3 regions of the Pseudomonas sp. H3_A02 genome follow, and region 2 is predicted to be linked to each of the others. Evidence: predicted binding sites of a transcription regulator. Region 2 holds the regulator's gene; each other region holds the start of a gene.
The links. Region 2 encodes FliA, which starts transcription of late flagellar genes. Its sites were predicted from a motif close to CTAAAGTTTNNNNNNNNNNNGCCGNTAA; they were not measured.
Positions count from the first base shown of each region.

Region 1: a site for FliA is predicted at 2,840-2,867, ahead of AB4N80_RS25000 (methyl-accepting chemotaxis protein). Genes of this name have one in related genera too.
Region 3: a site for FliA is predicted at 1,879-1,906, ahead of AB4N80_RS19190 (methyl-accepting chemotaxis protein). Genes of this name have one in related genera too.

Region 1 is NZ_CP162807.1:5,688,622-5,694,487, reverse strand. Features, by position in the region: gene ccoN (cytochrome-c oxidase, cbb3-type subunit I) at 1-295, opposite strand, end outside; gene AB4N80_RS25005 (alpha/beta family hydrolase) at 392-1,084, shown strand; gene AB4N80_RS25000 (methyl-accepting chemotaxis protein) at 1,245-2,810, opposite strand; gene AB4N80_RS24995 (glycosyltransferase family 4 protein) at 2,937-4,244, opposite strand; gene AB4N80_RS24990 (glycosyltransferase family 4 protein) at 4,241-5,479, opposite strand; gene AB4N80_RS24985 (hypothetical protein) at 5,476-5,866, opposite strand, start outside.
Region 2 is NZ_CP162807.1:5,969,767-5,975,632, forward strand. Features, by position in the region: gene AB4N80_RS26190 (chemotaxis protein CheA) at 1-944, opposite strand, end outside; gene AB4N80_RS26195 (protein phosphatase CheZ) at 975-1,760, opposite strand; gene AB4N80_RS26200 (chemotaxis response regulator CheY) at 1,779-2,150, opposite strand; gene fliA (RNA polymerase sigma factor FliA) at 2,317-3,060, opposite strand; gene fleN (flagellar synthesis regulator FleN) at 3,057-3,887, opposite strand; gene flhF (flagellar biosynthesis protein FlhF) at 4,003-5,352, opposite strand; gene flhA (flagellar biosynthesis protein FlhA) at 5,364-5,866, opposite strand, start outside.
Region 3 is NZ_CP162807.1:4,354,439-4,360,304, reverse strand. Features, by position in the region: gene AB4N80_RS19190 (methyl-accepting chemotaxis protein) at 312-1,823, opposite strand; gene AB4N80_RS19185 (MalY/PatB family protein) at 2,005-3,153, shown strand; gene AB4N80_RS19180 (VOC family protein) at 3,325-3,729, opposite strand; gene AB4N80_RS19175 (SDR family oxidoreductase) at 3,923-4,780, shown strand; gene AB4N80_RS19170 (DUF421 domain-containing protein) at 4,857-5,300, opposite strand; gene AB4N80_RS19165 (hypothetical protein) at 5,308-5,826, opposite strand; gene AB4N80_RS19160 (CinA family protein) at 5,837-5,866, opposite strand, start outside.

The DNA.
Region 1 (5,866 bases), 280 kb from region 2:
AGCAGAACGCGGCGATTTTCGGCGCAAACAGCTGGGTCTGGCAGGTGCGTTGCACCGAGTAGAACGAACTGGCGAACAGGGCGCAGCCGCCGAAAGCGAAGATCACTGCGTTGGTGTGCAGCGGGCGCAGGCGGCCGAAGCTGGTCCAGGGCAAATCGAAGTTGAGTTGTGGCCAGACCAATTGGGCGGCGAGAAAAACCCCGAGCCCCATGCCGACGATGCCCCACACCACCGTCATAATGGCGAATTGGCGGACCACCTTGTAGTTGTAGGCGGTACTGATAGAAGTGTTCATGGTTCCCCATCCACGGTTCAGCCGAAGTGAGCGCCTGCGCAAGGCAGTGCGGCGTTCTTCGCCTGGAGTTATAGGCAGACTAAAAGCGAGGCAAGCATGGACAAACAGCACAAGGCCAGTATTGACGGGGATCAATGGGCGCGGTGCGTCGCGCAACACGGCTGGCTGTGGACGGCCGCGCAGCCGGGCGCGGGCGCCACGCCTGCGACCTTGATTCTGGCCCATGGTGCCGGTGCGCCGATGGACAGCGGTTTCATGGAGGAAATAGCCACGCGCCTTGCTGCACGGGGCGTCAACGTATTGCGTTTCGAGTTTCCTTACATGGCCCAGCGGCGTCTGGATGGGGGGAAACGCCCGCCCAACCCGGCACCTAAGCTGCTGGAATGCTGGCGTGAGGTGTACGCCACGGTGCGGCCTTATGTCGCTGGGCGGCTGGCCATTGGCGGCAAGTCCATGGGCGGACGCATGGCGAGTTTGCTGGCCGATGAGTTGGGCGTCGATGCGCTGGTGTGCCTGGGCTATCCCTTCTATGCGGTGGGCAAGCCGGAGAAGCCCCGGGTCGAGCACTTGGCTGCATTGAAGACCCGAACCTTGATCGTCCAGGGCGAGCGCGATGCGTTGGGCAATCGGGAAGCGGTGCAGGGCTACAGTTTGTCTCCGAGCATCGAGGTGTTGTGGTTGGTGGCGGGGGATCATGACCTCAAGCCGTTGAAGGCTTCGGGGTTCAGTCATGAGCAGCATCTGGAGGCGGCGGCGCAGGGGGTGTCCGGGTTCCTGTCTCAAGATTGATGGTGCCTGTCATGGCCTCATCGCGAGCAAGCTCGCTCCCACACTGGATTTGCGGCGTTGACCATCCCATGTGGGAGCGAGCTTGCTCGCGATAGCGGCCTGTCAGGCAATAAAAAACCCGGAAGCGTTCGCTGTCCGGGTTTTAGTTTTCCGACTGAAGTCAGCGGTTGAACCGCTCCACCAACGAATACTGCGTATTGGCCGTTCGGGTCAGTTCTTCGCTCAGCAACGCCGAGCTGTGAGCTTGCCCCGAGGTCTGGTCGGCCAGGTCCGAGATGTTGCTGATGTTGCGGCTAATCTCCTCGGCCACTGAGCTTTGTTCCTCGGTGGCGGCGGCGATCTGGGTGGTCATGTCGGTGATGTGGGCCACCGCTTCGCTGATGCCCACCAGTGCCTGATCCGCTTCCATGACCCGCGCCACGCCTTCTTCGGCCTGGCGGTGGCCGGCTTCCATGGTTTGCACGGCATTGGTAGCGGTTTGCTGGAGCTTGGCGATCAGGGCGTGGATCTGCCCAGTGGATTCGCTGGTGCGTTGTGCCAGTTGCCGCACTTCGTCGGCCACCACGGCAAAGCCACGACCCATTTCACCGGCACGGGCCGCTTCGATGGCGGCGTTGAGGGCCAACAGGTTGGTCTGGTCGGCGATACCTTTGATCACGTCGACTACACCACCGATCTCGTCGCTGTCCTGGGCCAGCTGGGTCACGGTTTGACCGGTCTCACCGACCACCACCGACAGTCGCTCGATGGCTTCGCGGGTTTCCCCGGCGATGTCGCGGCCGCGACTGGTCAGGCGATTGGCTTCCTGGGTGGCATCGGCAGTGCGCTGCACGTGGCTGGCGACTTCCTGGGTGGTTGCCGCCATCTGGTTGACGGCCGTGGCGACCTGTTCGGTTTCCACCCGTTGCCGCTCCAAGCCGCTGGAGCTGTCATGGGCCAAGGTGTTGGACTGGCGAGCCTGGTCGTTCAGGTGCTCGGCGGTGTCCTGCAGGCGCGTCAGGCAGGTTTTCAGGCGCGCTTGCTGGCTGAGGATCGACATCTCCAGGCGTGCCTGGACGCCACGGCTGTCGGTGTACATCCGGGCGATCAGCGGGTCGGAGGTGGTTTGCTCGGCCAGGCGCAGCAGACGCTTGATCCCGCGTTGCTGCCATTGCAGGCCCATCAGCCCCAAGGGCACGGACAACAGGGCGGCCAGGGCAAAGCCCCAGGATGAATTCAGAAACGCGCCGACGACGAAGCCCAGTTGGCTGACCAGGATGAACGGTAGCCAGTCCTGCAGGATCGGCACCCATTTGTCACTGCCCGGAACCGCGGACTTGCCCTGGTTGATGCGTTGATACAGGGCTTCGGCACGGGCGATCTGCTCGGCGGAGGGCTTGACCCGCACCGATTCGTAGCCGACCACCTGATTGCCCTCGAACACGGGTGTGACATAGGCGTTGACCCAGTAATGGTCACCGCTCTTGCAGCGATTCTTGACGATGCCCATCCATGGCAAGCCTTGTTTCAGCGTGCCCCACATGTGCGCGAACACGGCGGATGGGACATCAGGGTGGCGCACGAGGTTGTGCGGCGCACGGATCAATTCTTCCTTCGAATACCCGCTGACCTCAACGAATGCATCGTTGCAGTAGGTGATGACACCCTTGGCGTCGGTGGTGGAAATCAATCGTTGCTGGGCCGGGAAGGTCCTTTCGCGCTGTGTGACGGGTTGGTTGTTACGCATGGTGTGTAGATCCGCAAGGCTTTGAAAGGTTGTCGGCAGGCTTGGGTAATTGTTGAAGAACTTCTCTTCCAACAAGGATCCTAGTCGCTTGTCGAGCAGCATGCCGGTACAACGGCAAAACCTATCTCAACCTAGTAAGGACGCCGACAAAACCTCGGCAGCTACGGGATATCGGCTGGTCGCTCCTATCCAATCGATCTGGAGATAGGCCCAGCGCGTCAGGCGCAGAAGCCACGTTGCCCGTTCGTCGCTCAGTTCAGGCGTACGCAGCACATCTGACGCCATGCGCTGTTGAATCGAAGCCCGGGAGAAATCCTCGACGAAGGCAGTCCTCCTTACAGGCGCCAAGTCCAAACGATTCAGTGCGGTGATCGCGCCTTCGATATCGCCGGGTTCAAAAACCATGGCATTGGAAATTCTGGATTTGGTGAACTGTTTCGCGTAGCCCGCCAGACCCGCCAGGATAGGTTTGCCGGTGGCCGCATACTCGAAAAGCTTGGAAGGCAAAACTCGTCGAAACGATTTGAATGTATTCAGATGCAAAAACAGGATGTCTGCTTTCTGGTAATACTCAAGCAGATCCGACCGTTTGGTCGGAGCAATGAGCTTGACGTTGGAAATGTTTTTTCTTTCCAAGGCATGACGAAGCTTACTGGCAGTACTGCCATCACCAATGATTTCGAAATGGGCGATCCCCTGAAGCTGTTCTGCCATCGCTGGAACGATACATTCCAAACCTTGGCCAGCGCCGATATTTCCCGCATACACGATCTTAAGTTCGGTCTCTTCCGAGCTTAACGGCGTCACGTTAACCAGCGGTTGCAGGAAAAGTTCGTCGACACCGTTTGTGTGGGTGGTAAAAGTCCTGGCCGGGTATCGCTCGTTGAAATAATCCAAGAACCCCTGCGAAATCAGGTTGACCTGAGTCGCCTGGTGAATGGTAAGGCGCTCTATCCAAGAGAAAAAATACGCCATGGTTCTGCCGGCTGCCCCGGGGAACAATTCGGGCAAGGTGTCGACGAAGATGTCCCGTATATCCAGATAAAGAGGCGTTCTGCTCTTGAAAGAAATCAATGCGCCCAAGGCGGCAGTCATCAAACGCGAGGAAGATGCCACCACCACATCATAGTCTTTCCCGACGGCGGCCTTGCGAGCGCCCAATGCATAGACAAGGAAGGCCTTGGCTTGGTTAACAATGCCATTCTTGTGAGGAGGCAAGGCAATACGTTTGATCGATAGCCGTGACGACTCGGATTCACCTTCGGTCGGTACGCAGTACGACTGATACCGATTGGGTTGCGTGGTGACCAGATCGATGTGCAACTTGCAGTCGTTTTGCGAGAGTAATGCCTTTACCAAGGCCTCGACTCTGAACGACCCCGCCGCCAGATCGGGCGGGTAATAAAAGCTCAACAGTAAAACACGCTTCGTCATGGGCGAGCGCCATCGTAATAAGACCGGCCTTTGAGTACGCAGCTATAAAGGTTGACCAATCGTGTTTCTTGCTGTTCCCAGTTAAGTTGCAAAGCTGCCGCGCGGGCGTTGGCGGCGAATTTCATGCGCAACTGCGAATCCTTGACCAGGCAATTAAGCGCTTCGCCCAGTTGTTCGTCATCGCTTTCTCTTACGAGCAGACCGATGTCATGTGCCCTCACGACACGGCGAATTTCCGGCAGATCTGTCGCGACGACAGGCAGGCCGGCAATCAAATACTCAAACAACTTGTTGGAGTCGGTAGTGAAATGATTAAGGCAGGTGTTCTCAATGGGTTGCACGCCAATATCGGCGGATGCGGTGTAACTGGGTAGGTCGGCCAGCGATACCGTAGGAATGAAAAACACACGTTCAGTCAGCCCGAGCTCATGGCTCAGGGCGGTCAGCGGCGCAGTCAGCCTGCCACCACCGATGAAAACGAAATAGGCGTTGTCCACCGAGGCCGCGATACGCACCAACCGCTCAAGACCACGGCCTTGTTGCAAACCACCTTGGTAAACAATGATGGGCCAGGGGTGCTGCAGCTGCAGCTCATGGCGAATCCGCTGGCTATCCGGGCTCACGGTTAAACGTGGGCGGTTCTGCAGTACCACCGGACGCGGGACGCCGTATGCCCTGGCAAAAAACTTAGCCCTGGCATCCGTGGTGGTTATGCTGCCTTGGACCCGAGGCATCAGTACGCTTTCGACCCGCGCTACCAGTACGCGAAAACTATTGTAACCCTCGCGGCTGGTGCTGATTTCGTGGGCGTCGTATACCACGCGCGCGCCGCTTAGCTTGGCCGCCAGCCATGCCGTCGGCAAAGTATTGACGTCGTGGGCATGAACGACTGCCGCCTTATGCCTGACGATCCGTGCAAGCAGACCCGCATGTGTCCACAACCGCGCGACAATCCGCAGTACCTGCCGGGTGGGACTCAAGCGACCTATAGCGCCGCTGGCTGCCGTGGCGGCGGGCGTGCCAGCCTTGGGCTTGCGCAACTTCCAGAGTGGGCTGCGGGCGACGCGCACGACATCGATGCCACCCTGCAACGTTTCTTTCTCTAGCGTGACCCCAGGCGTGTGCAGAGCAAACACAGTGACGGCATAGCCGGCGGATTGCAGCGTCTGGGCTTCTTTCAATACACGGGCATCGTTGCGGAATTCATTCCAGACGATCATGGCTATGCGGGTCACGGTATTTGTCTCTGTTCGATACTGGAAATTCTGACGAGTCTTAATTGCTCAAGCATGTCGGGTAACAAGTTAATGGCTTCGCTATAGTTGGCCCGGTGGCAAAGACGTTCGAATGCGTAGGCAAGGGCACCCAAAACGACGGCTGCGGATGAGGTGTTACTGAGGTCAGGCCGTTGAGCTTTTGCAGCTTCTACGGCTTCGCATAATTTTTTTCGTTCTCCTGTAGGCCAATTAGACCCGATGGGCTCCATCTTCCAACTGGCCCAATGACTCACGACGACGCTTCCTGTCTCATTGATCAACAGGGTGTCTGAAGTGGTGTCTTGCGAAATGATTTGTCTGGGGAGCGAAGAAAGTGTTTGTATCAGGGTCTGATACTGATCGATA
Region 2 (5,866 bases):
GGCGCAACGGTAGCGGGCGCAGCGGCAGCCGTACCGACTTCGCTGAACTTACCCTTGCCATGCAGCTCATCGAGCAGCGATTCGAATTCCTGGTCGCTGATCAGGTCGCTACCCGCGGCAGCGGCGGCGGGCTTGGCCGGCGTCGGTGCCGAAGCGATGGCCGAATCCAGCGCGTCAACGGCAAAGGTGCCCTTGCCATGCAACTGGTCGAGCAAAGCTTCGAATTCATCATCGGTGATGTCCGAGCTGTCGCCCGCCGCTTTCGGGGCGGCCGGGGCCGCCGGCGGAACGACCGCATCCGGCGCGAACTGGCCCTTGCCGTGAAGCTGGTCGAGCAGCGACTCGAACTCGGCGTCGGTGATTTCATCGCTGGCCGCCCCACCGGCGGCTTGCGCAGCAGGTGCAGCCGGAGCGGCTGGTGCCTCGGCCTGGGCCTTGACGGTATTCAGGGAGTCCAGCAGCTGTTCGAATTCGTTATCGGTGATGTCGCCCGATTCTTCGGCGACCGGCTCTTCAACCACCGCCTCGACAATCGGCGCCGCTTCGTCAGCCGATTGCGGCTCGGCCAGGCGCGATAGCGCGGCAAGCAGCTCGGGGGTGGCAGCCGTGATCGGCGAGCGCTCACGCACTTCACTGAACATGCTGTTGACCGCATCCAGCGCTTCGAGCACCACGTCCATCAGTTCCGAATCCACGCGGCGCTCACCCTTGCGCAGGATATCGAACACGTTTTCGGCAATGTGGCAGCACTCCACCAGCTCGTTGAGCTGGAGGAAGCCGGCGCCTCCTTTTACAGTGTGGAAACCGCGAAAAATTGCATTGAGCAGATCCGCATCATCAGGTCGGCTTTCCAGCTCGACCAGCTGTTCGGACAGTTGCTCTAGAATCTCGCCGGCCTCAACCAGGAAATCCTGAAGGATCTCTTCATCGGCGCCGAAGCTCATTAATGGCTGCTCCTAAAACAGGGCTAAAACTCAGAATCCAAGGCTGGACAGCAAATCGTCCACATCGTCCTGACCGGACATAACGTCTTCTCTTTTATCGGCATGAATTTGCGGACCTTCACCCTGAGAGAGATGTTTTTGTGGATCTTTTTCAGCAAGCATCGCTTCACGGTCGTGTTCGATGCCTGCAAAGCGGTCGACCTGGCTGGCCATCAACACCAGTTTGAGCAGGTTGCTTTCCACTTCGGTGACCAACTGGGTCACACGCTTGATCACCTGGCCGGTCAGGTCTTGATAGTCCTGGGCCAGCAGAATGTCGTTGAGGTTGCTTGCCACGGCGCGGTTCTCGGTGCTGCTGCGCGTCAGGAAACCGTCGACCCGACGGGCCAGCTCCCGAAACTCTTCAGCACCGACTTCGCGACGCATGAACCGGCCCCAGTCGGTGCTCAAGGCCTGGGCTTCTTCACTCAGGCCGTTGACCAGCGGCGTTGCGCTTTCCACCAGGTCCATGGTGCGGTTCGCCGCGGCCTCGGTCAGCTTGACCACATACCCCAGGCGCTCGGTGGCGTCGGTGATCTGCGAGACTTCCTCGGCCTGCGGCATGTGCGGGTCGATCTGGAAATTGACAATCGCGCTGTGCAGTTCACGCGTGAGCTTGCCCACTTCCTGATACAGACCGCGGTCACGGGTCTGGTTGAGCTCATGGATCATTTGAACCGCATCGCCAAAGCGACCTTTTTCAAGGCTGTCGACCAGTTCGCGGGCATGTTTTTTCAGGGTCGATTCGAAATCGCCCATTGAAGATTCGTTGTCCATAGCTCCCCCGTGGCGCCGTTAACCGATGCGTTCGAAGATTTTTTCGATCTTCTCTTTCAACGCCTGGGCCGTGAAGGGTTTGACCACATAGCCGTTTACACCGGCCTGGGCCGCTTCGATGATCTGCTCGCGCTTGGCTTCGGCAGTGACCATCAGCACCGGAAGATGCTTGAGCTTTTCGTCGGCGCGCACATGGCGCAACAAGTCGATACCGGTCATGCCGGGCATGTTCCAGTCAGTCACCAGAAAGTCGATGCTCCCGCTGTTGAGGACCGGAATGGCTGTGACGCCATCATCCGCCTCGACCGTGTTGGTGAACCCAAGGTCACGCAACAGGTTTTTTATGATCCGCCGCATCGTTGAGAAGTCATCAACGATGAGGATTTTCATGTTCTTGTCCAATTCGACCTCCAAGCAGTCTTAAACGCGCCCAGCACCTGGACGCGCCATTTCAATCAATCCGGCACAACACTCGACAACGGTCCGGAGCACAACGGATGGAGACTGGCGCAGTACCTGCCAGGCCAGCCTCGTCGCAGTGTCCCCACACTGCCTGTCAACGCGCTCGCCACTCCCCCAAACGCCCCCGCAAACGGGCCGCGCACTGGCTGTGTAACTGGCTGACCCGCGATTCGCTGACCCCCAGGACCTCACCGATTTCCTTGAGGTTCAGCTCTTCGTCGTAGTACAGCGCCAAGACCAGTCGCTCACGCTCCGGCAAATTGGCAATCGCATCCGCCAGCGCGCTCTGGAAACGTTCATCTTCCAGGTCACGCGATGGCTCCATGTGAGCACTCGCGCCATCCTCGTGCAGCCCTTCGTGTTCGCCGTCCTGCAGCAGGTCGTCGAAACTGAACAGGCGGCTGCCCAAGGTATCGTTCAAAATCCCGTAATAATCATCGAGACTTAACTGGAGTTCGGCAGCAACTTCGTGATCTTTAGCGTCACGCCCGGTTTTCGCTTCAATTGCCCGAATCGCGTCACTGACCATGCGGGTATTGCGGTGCACCGAACGCGGCGCCCAATCGCCCTTGCGGACTTCATCGAGCATCGCCCCGCGAATGCGAATACCGGCATAGGTCTCGAAACTGGCGCCTTTGCTGGCGTCGTATTTGTTCGACACTTCAAGCAGGCCGATCATGCCGGCCTGGATCAAGTCCTCGACCTGGACACTGGCCGGCAACCGCGCCAGCAAGTGGTAGGCGATACGCTTGACCAGTGGCGCATAACGCTCGATCAATTCGTATTGGGCGTCCCGTGCCGATTTTTTGTAGAGATGGTTGTAACCGCTGGCTGTCATAGCACGGGCCCTGCTGTTTGTTGCACAAGACGTTCGACGAAAAACTCCAGATGCCCGCGAGGATTGGCCGGCAATGGCCAGGTATCGACCTTCTGGGCGATCGCCTTGAACGCCAGCGCGCATTTGGAACGTGGAAAGGCTTCATAGACGGCACGTTGCTTCTGGACGGCCTTGCGCACGCTTTCGTCGTAAGGCACCGCGCCGACGTATTGCAGGGCGACGTCCAGGAAGCGATCGGTGACCTTGGTCAACTTGGCGAACAGGTTGCGTCCTTCCTGCGGGCTCTGGGCCATGTTGGCCAGGACGCGGAAGCGGTTCATGCCATAGTCGCGGTTCAGCAGTTTGATCAGGGCGTAGGCGTCGGTGATGGACGTCGGTTCGTCGCAGACCACCAGCAGCACTTCCTGGGCGGCGCGCACGAAACTGACGACCGAGTCGCCAATGCCAGCCGCGGTATCGATCACCAGCACATCGAGGTTGTCGCCGATGTCGCTGAAAGCCTGGATCAGGCCCGCGTGTTGGGCTGGGGTCAGGTGAACCATGCTCTGGGTGCCGGAGGCAGCCGGCACGATACGAATCCCGCCTGGCCCCTGCAACAGCACGTCGCGCAGTTCGCAGCGGCCTTCGATCACGTCCGCCAGGGTGCGTTTGGGGGTAAGCCCCAGCAGCACGTCGACGTTCGCCAGGCCCAGGTCGGCGTCCAGCAGCATGACCCGTCGGCCAAGCTCTGCAAGAGCCAGGGACAAGTTCACTGACACGTTAGTCTTCCCGACGCCACCTTTGCCGCCGGTCACCGCGATCACCTGTACGGGATGCATGCTGCCCATGTTCGTTCTTTACCTTGTCTTCTTAGACGGAGGCCACATTACTGGCTGCGCGTTCGCATAAGGAACAATGCATGGCAGACCATCGATGTAGGTACAAAAAATATTCATGATTACCTCAGCCGACCTGCTTGCTCGGGCTGTGGTAGATGTCAGCGAACATGTCAGCCATGGCTTCTTCGCTGGGTTCTTCCTGCATTTGCACACTCACGGCACGACTGACCAGTTGATGACGGCGCGGCAGATGCAAATCATCCGGGATCCGCGGCCCATCGGTCAGGTAGGCCACCGGCAGTTCATGACCGATCGCCAGGCTCAACACCTCGCCCAGGCTTGCCGTTTCGTCCAGCTTAGTCAGGATGCAGCCGGCCAGTCCGCAGCGTTTGTAGCTGTGGTATGCGGCGGTTAGAACCTGTTTCTGGCTGGTGGTTGCCAACACGAGATAATTTTTTGACTTGATACCGCGTCCGGCCAGGCTTTCGAGCTGCATGCGCAGGGCTGGATCGCTGGCTTGCAGGCCCGCGGTATCGATCAGCACAACGCGTTTGCGCAGCAAAGGCTCCAGCGCCTGGGCCAGGGATTGGCCCGGATCCACATGGGTCACCGACACATTGAGGATCCGGCCCAGGGTCTTGAGTTGTTCCTGGGCACCGATGCGGAAACTGTCCATGCTCACCAGGGCGATGCTCTGGGCGCCGTACTTGAGTACATAACGGGCGGCGAGCTTGGCCAGGGTGGTGGTCTTGCCCATGCCGGCAGGACCGACCATGGCAATCACTCCGCCCTCTTCCAGTGGCTCGACTTCCGGCGTGGAGATCATCCGCGCCAGGTGCGCCAGCAACATGCGCCAAGCCTGGCGCGGTTCTTCGATACCATTGATCAGCGCCAGCAGGTCCCGGGACAACGGGCCGGACAGGCCGATGCGTTGCAGGCGACGCCACAGGTTGGCCTGGGCCGGACGGCTGCCTTGCAGCTGGTTCCAGGCCAGGGAGCCGAGCTGGACTTCCATCAGCTCGCGCAGGCTGTTGAGTTCAAAGCGCATTGAGTCCAGGGCGCGCGGATCGACCCCGCGGACAGGCGCGGCGGGAGCCGGTTCCGGACGACGCGGTTCGGCCTGGGCCTGCTCCATTAGCGGTTCGGCGGCGGTCAAGGGCAGGCCGGCGGTCAGCGGCTGACCGGCGAACAATTGACGATTGGTGCCCGCGGCACCCTCGCCTTCGCTGCTGCGCAGGCTCAGTTCGGCCTGGGCGCTGGCGATGCGCGATTGGGTCTTGCGCAGCTCATCTTCGAGCTCCATGTTCGGAACCCGCGGGGCCAGCGCAGACAGTTTGTAATCCAGGGCCGCCGTCAGCTCGACACCGCCGGCGATACGACGGTTGCCAATGATGGCTGCTTCAGCGCCCAGCTCGTCACGAACCAGTTTCATGGCCTGACGCATGTCGGCGGCGAAAAAACGCTTCACTTGCATAAACCACTACCTCAGCCGTTGGGCCCTACTGTCGCAACGATGGTCACTTGCTTGTTGTCCGGTATTTCCTGGTACGCCAGCACATGCAGCCCCGGGACCGCGAGGCGCCCGAATCGCGAGAGCATCGCGCGAATCGGACCGGCCACCAGCAGGATCACCGGTTGGCCTTGCATCTCTTGCCGCTGGGCTGCTTCGATCAGCGAACGCTGCAGCTTCTCGGCCATGCTTGGCTCCAGCAGGACACCCTCTTCCGAGCCTTGTCCTGCCTTCTGCAGACTATTGAGCAATATCTGTTCCAACCTTGGCTCCAAGGTGATCACAGGCAGCTCAGACTCAGTGCCTACAATGCTTTGGACGATTGCGCGGGACACGCCGACCCGAACCGCAGCCACCAAGGCGGCGGTATCTTGACTCTTGGCGGCGTTGTTGGCGATGGCCTCGGCGATACTGCGTATGTCGCGCACGGGCACTTGTTCGGCCAGCAGCGCCTGCAGCACCTTGAGCAACTGCGACA
Region 3 (5,866 bases), 1.6 Mb from region 2:
TCTCCAACGTCGAATGACCCGAGACGGCGGGGGCGGTCTCGATGGGTTCATTTGACGCCGGTGAGGTATCCCGGATATGTCACGGACGGGCCTGAAAGAAACAGTCCGTATCGACAGGGGGGCTGGATACAAAGAGATACATTTGTGCGGGAAAAGCTCGGTCTGCCGAGCAGACCGAGCGGTGAGATGCGATCATGGTTCACATCAATGTTGCCTCATCCACCGCTATCGCGAGCAGGCTCGCTCCCACAGGGATTTGTGGTGAGCGCTGGATTTTCGACCCGAGAACCAGTGTGAAAGCCGAGCTCGACTCAGGCCGCCCCGCCCTTGCCGTGAAACGCCTGCCCCAACACCGCCAAGCGCTCCGCCAACGGCGGCAAGCACTGACTGCTGCGAGTCAGGATGCCAATGTTGTCCGCATTGCGCTCAGCCACGGCCTGCACGCTTTGCAGGCGCTGGTTGATGCCCATCGATGCCTTGGATTGTTCCTGGGTGGTGCTGGCGATCAGGTCGTTGAAATGGTTGATCACGGCAATGTCTTCGACGACGGCGTGCAACAGTTGCGAAGCCAGTTGGCTGGCGGACACGCAGCGCTCCACCCCGTCGCGGCTGTCTTGCATCGCGACGGCGGCCTGGCGGCTGCCTTGCTGCAGTTTGGCGATGATCTGCTGGATCTCGGTGGTAGACGCCGAGGTCTTTTGTGACAGGGTGCGGACCTCGTCGGCCACCACCGCGAACCCACGGCCCTGTTCGCCAGCCCGGGCCGCCTCAATGGCGGCGTTAAGGGCCAGCAGGTTGGTCTGCTCGGCAATGCCGTTGATCACATCCAGCACCTGACCGATCTGCTGTGCCTGCTCGGCCAAGACCTGCACGGTTTCGTTGGTCAGGTTGATACGCCCTGCCAGCTCGACAATCTCTTCTCGGGTCTGGTCAACCGTGCTGCGCCCGAGGGTGACCTGCTCGTTGGCCTGGCCGGCACGCTGCAGGGTCTGGTCGACATGGCCGGCAATGTTTTCCATGGCTTGGACCAGATGGCCGATCGCACCGCTCATCTGTGCCACTTCATCCAGTTGGTGACGGGCACCGGTTTCCAGGGTCTGGCCTACCTGGGACAGGTCCTGGCCCAGGTCCGAAAGGTTGCGGGTGTCGCGTACCACGCCGTCCACCAGTTGAGTGACCTGCTGGAGGAAATGATCGAAACGCTCACTCGAAGAGACCTTGACGCCATCGCTGTGCTGCCTGCCGGTGTCGTTGCTCAGTTGGGCGGCCGCCGCCAGCACCTTGTCGAGCACCTCCTGGTTTTCCGTGGCGTCGGCCAGGCTCTGGTTCGCCAGGTAAATCAGGATCACGCTTTCCACCACCACGTAGAACGCGTGGAGAAAGACCATCGACCAGCCACCGTGGCTACCCATGACGAACACTGGATAACCCTGGTGTTGAAGCCAGTGAAACCCCAGGTGATGAACCGCGATGGTGGCGGCGGCGACGACAATCGGCAGCCAGTCACGGTAAAACGTCAGCACGGCCAGCAGCACAAAGATCCCGAAGTGGAATTCGATCACGCCGTGGGTCTGGTTGATGTGCAGTGCCGCCATGACCATCAGCGCGACCGCGATGACACAGCGCATGGCCCGGGTGCCGGCCAAAACGCGATAAAGCGCGGTGCTCGCCACGCAGGTGGTCGCCCCCACCAGTAGCGCCTGGGTGAACGTCGAATGCAGGAATGCCAGGCTCAGGGAATACAGCAGCGTGAGCCAAAGCAGCCCCAGCATGATGCGGTCGGCTTTACGGTGGTGATCGTGAAAGCGCACGGGCGAAGTCATGGGGGTCGTCCTTTTCAAAGACTTGTAGGTCCGTTACCAAAATGGCGTAAACGGCTTAGCGGCGTGTCGAGTGAGAACTTTAACTGATTATCATCAATTAGTAGCACTACGCCACTAAGCTTTTCTCGGCGGTCTTTGCTTTATGATGTTCGCCATCTCATGACAGACTGATGGAACCCCCATGACTTTCGATTTCGACACCGTATTGGAGCGCCACGGCACCGGCAGTACCAAATGGAGCCGCTACCCGGCCGATGTGTTGCCAATGTGGGTGGCCGACATGGACTTCCCCGCCCCGCCGGTGGTCATCGACGCGCTGCACAAGCGCCTCGAACATCCGATGCTGGGCTACAGCGTCGCCCAGGACAATCTGCGTGCGGCCATCGTCGCCGATCTTTGGGACAAATACGCGTGGCGCGTCGAGCCCCAGCAGATCGTGTTCCTGCCCGGTGTCGAGCCGGGTTTCAACATGGCGCTGCACGCCTTGGTGGCCCCCCAGCAGAACGTCGTGGTGCAGGTGCCCAACTACCCGCCGCTGCGCCACGCCCCCGATCATTGGCAGTTGAATAAAGTGGAGTTGCCGTTCACCCCGGTCAACGGTGAGTTCCATACGCCGTTGGCGGCATTGCGCGAGGCGTTGCAGGGTGGCGGCGCGCTGTTGCTGAGCAATCCCCACAACCCGTTGGGCAAAGTGTTCGAGCGCGAAGAACTCAAGGCCGTGGCCGACATTTGCCTGGCGCAGGACGCCTGGATCATCTCCGATGAAATCCATGCCGAACTGTGTTTCGACGGCCGCGTGCACATTCCGACCGCCTCCCTCAGCCCGGAGATTGCCGAGCGCACCATCACGTTGATGTCGGCCAGCAAGGCCTACAACATCGCTGGGCTGAAAACATCGTTCGCCATTATCCAGAACGCCAAGCTGCGCGAGCGGGTCAACAGTGCCCGGGCCGGCATGGTCGACAGCGTCAATGCCCTGGGCCTGGAAGCGACCCGTGCGGCCTATAGCGAAGCAGGTCCGTGGCTCGAGGCCTTGAAGGCGTACCTGCAAGCCAACCGCGATTACCTGGTAGAGGCGGTGAACACTCGCCTGCCGGGCGTCACCATGACTGTGCCCCAAGGCACTTACCTGGCCTGGTTGGATTGCTCCGGATTGGGGCTGGATGACCCTCAAGGGTTCTTCTTGAAAGAAGCCAAGGTCGGGCTGAGCGCCGGGCTGGATTTTGCTGACGATGCCGGGCAGTTCGTGCGCCTGAACTTCGGCTGCCCGCGGGCATTGCTGGAGGAAGGCATCGCACGGATGGAGCGCAGCCTGAAAGCCAGGGGCTGATCCAGCAGGCGAAGCAATCCCTTGTGGCGAGGGAGCTTGCTCCCGCTGGGGCGCGGAGCGCCCCCTAACTAGCAGAGCACCCAGTATTGGTGAAATCTGAGGGCTGCTCCGCAGCCCAGCGGGAGCAAGCTCCCTCGCCACACAAGTGCCCTTGCCACAAGGGTTTATGCGTTATTCATGCATATCCGGCGCATAGACAAAACACAGCTTGTTCCCCTCCGGATCACGGCAATACGCCCCGAAATAACCTTCGCAATACTGCGGCCTCGGACCGGGTGGGCCTTCGTCAGTACCGCCCATCGCCATCGCCTGCTCCCAGGCGGCGCGGACGGTTTGTGGGGAGTCGGCGGCGAAGCTTACTTGCATGCCATTGCCCCAGGTCGCGGGCAGCCCGTTGAAAGGCAACTGGACAAAAACCTGCGGCCAATACTTGCCGGGCTGACGCCAACCCTCCCCCGGCGGGCCCGAATCGTTTTCGCCCTCGATACGTTCCAGCCCCAGGCAGCCGAGGACGGCGTCATAAAAAGCGACCATTTTCGGCAGGTCGCGCGCGCCGATCTGTATGTGACTGAACATTGTCCTGCTCCTTATCGACACCGGTAATGACGCTGGAGAATACCGGCTCGCCCCATGTTCGCCACAGCCGACGATTCACCGACGAAACGACCTGCCGTGACGCTCATCGACTGGCAGGGTAATCCGACCGAACTCTGCCGGAAAACCCAAAGTCCACCCTCCATCACAACCACATCCAGCCTGGAGAATGACGATGGTCGACTACCCTTTCCCACCTTTCCCGAAACAAAGCCAGCCGGTGCCCGGCACCCAGCGCAACATGGACCCTTACCCGGATTGCGGCGAACAGAGCTACACCGGCTCCGGACGACTGGCGAACAAGGTCGCCCTGATCACCGGCGCCGACAGCGGCATCGGTCGCGCCGTCGCCATTGCCTTCGCCCGTGAAGGCGCGGACGTGGCGATTGCCTACCTGGACGAGCATGAAGACGCCCAGGAAACCGCGCGCTGGGTCGAGCAGGCCGGACGCCAATGCCTGCTGTTGCCCGGTGACCTGGCGGACAAAGGCCTGTGCCGCAAAATCGTCGATGAGACTGTCGCCCGCTTCGGGCATATCGACGTTCTGGTCAACAACGCCGCGTTCCAGATGACTCACGAAAGCCTCGAGGAGATTCCCGACGAAGAATGGGTGCGTACCTTCGATATCAATATCACGGCGATGTTCAGGATCTGCCAGGCCGCCGTGCCGCACATGAAACCGGGCGGCTCGATCATCAACACCAGCTCGGTCAACTCCGATATGCCCAAGCCGACGCTGCTGGCGTATGCCACCACCAAGGGAGCCATCGCCAACTTCACCGGCGGCCTGGCGCAACTGCTCGGGCCCAAGGGCATCCGCGTGAACAGCGTGGCGCCGGGACCGATCTGGACGCCGCTGATCGTGGCGACCATGCCCGAGGAAGAAGTGCAGAATTTCGGTTCCCAGACACCCCTTGGCCGCCCTGGCCAGCCGGTTGAGGTGGCGCCGATCTACGTGCTGTTGGCCTCGGATGAAGGCAGCTACATTTCCGGGGCCCGTTATGGGGTTACCGGGGGCAAGCCGATGTTGTGATCAAGGCGGCTGAGCCTGTTTTTTGTGGCGAGGGGATAAATCCCCTCGCCACAATGAAGTTCGCCAGCACTCGGGGTTACTCCTTGGCAATCACCGAAATCTTCCCATTGCGCTCGATGATCGCAAACTTGATCTGTTCCAGGCTCTCGATGCCCTGGCTCGAGCGCGCCGCTTCCATGATGTCCGCCTCCACCAACCGCGCATGACGCATCCGGCCGCGCAGGATTCGGCCGTCCTCGACGATGATGGTCGGGCCACCGTCGATCAGCCGCGACACCCATTGGGAGCGCAGTTTGAGCAACGAGAAGCCGACATCAATGGCAATCAGTGTCACGATCACCATCAGCGCGTTGGTCATCGAGAAATCATCCCCCAACAGCGCCTGTTGAGTGGCTTCGCCGATGATCATCAACAACACGAAATCAAAAGTGGTGAGTTCTGCCAGTGAACGTCGCCCGGCGATCTTGAACAACACCATCAATGCGGCATACATCACCGCGGCTCGCAGCACCGAATCCATAGGTCACCTAAGGAAGAATGAATTGGTTGAAACTGACCACGGCACCGCCGGCGGTTGCGATGCGGCTGTGATAGGTCCCGAAGCCTTCGCCGAGCAATGACAGATGCAGGCTGGCCTGCCCCTGTTTATCCGCTTGGACCCAAAGCGTCATGCCCTGCCCCGCGCCCGCCGAGCGCAGCGGTGGAGGTTGCAACGCTTGCACCTCGAACCCTTCCAGCCAGTCGCCACCCAACTCGACTTCCAGCACGGCGTTGGGTTGGCCCTTCAGACGTATGACCACGGCGTTGCTGGAGCCGTTGCGGTGGAAAGCCTCATATTCGACGCTCAGGCTACCGTCGCTGCTGTGCAGCTCCCGGCTGCTCAACGGGCCACGGGAAAACAGCCCCAGCAAGGTCAGGATCACCAGCAGCACCAGCACGTACCAGCCAACTCGCTCGAAACGCCAGACCTTGTGTTGGAACGCCATGTCCTCGCATACCGGAAACTGGCGGCTACGGTGGTCGTCCTGCTCGTATGGATCGCTCATGGTCCGTCCCCTATCGCCGCTCGCCGACCAAGGCACGCTG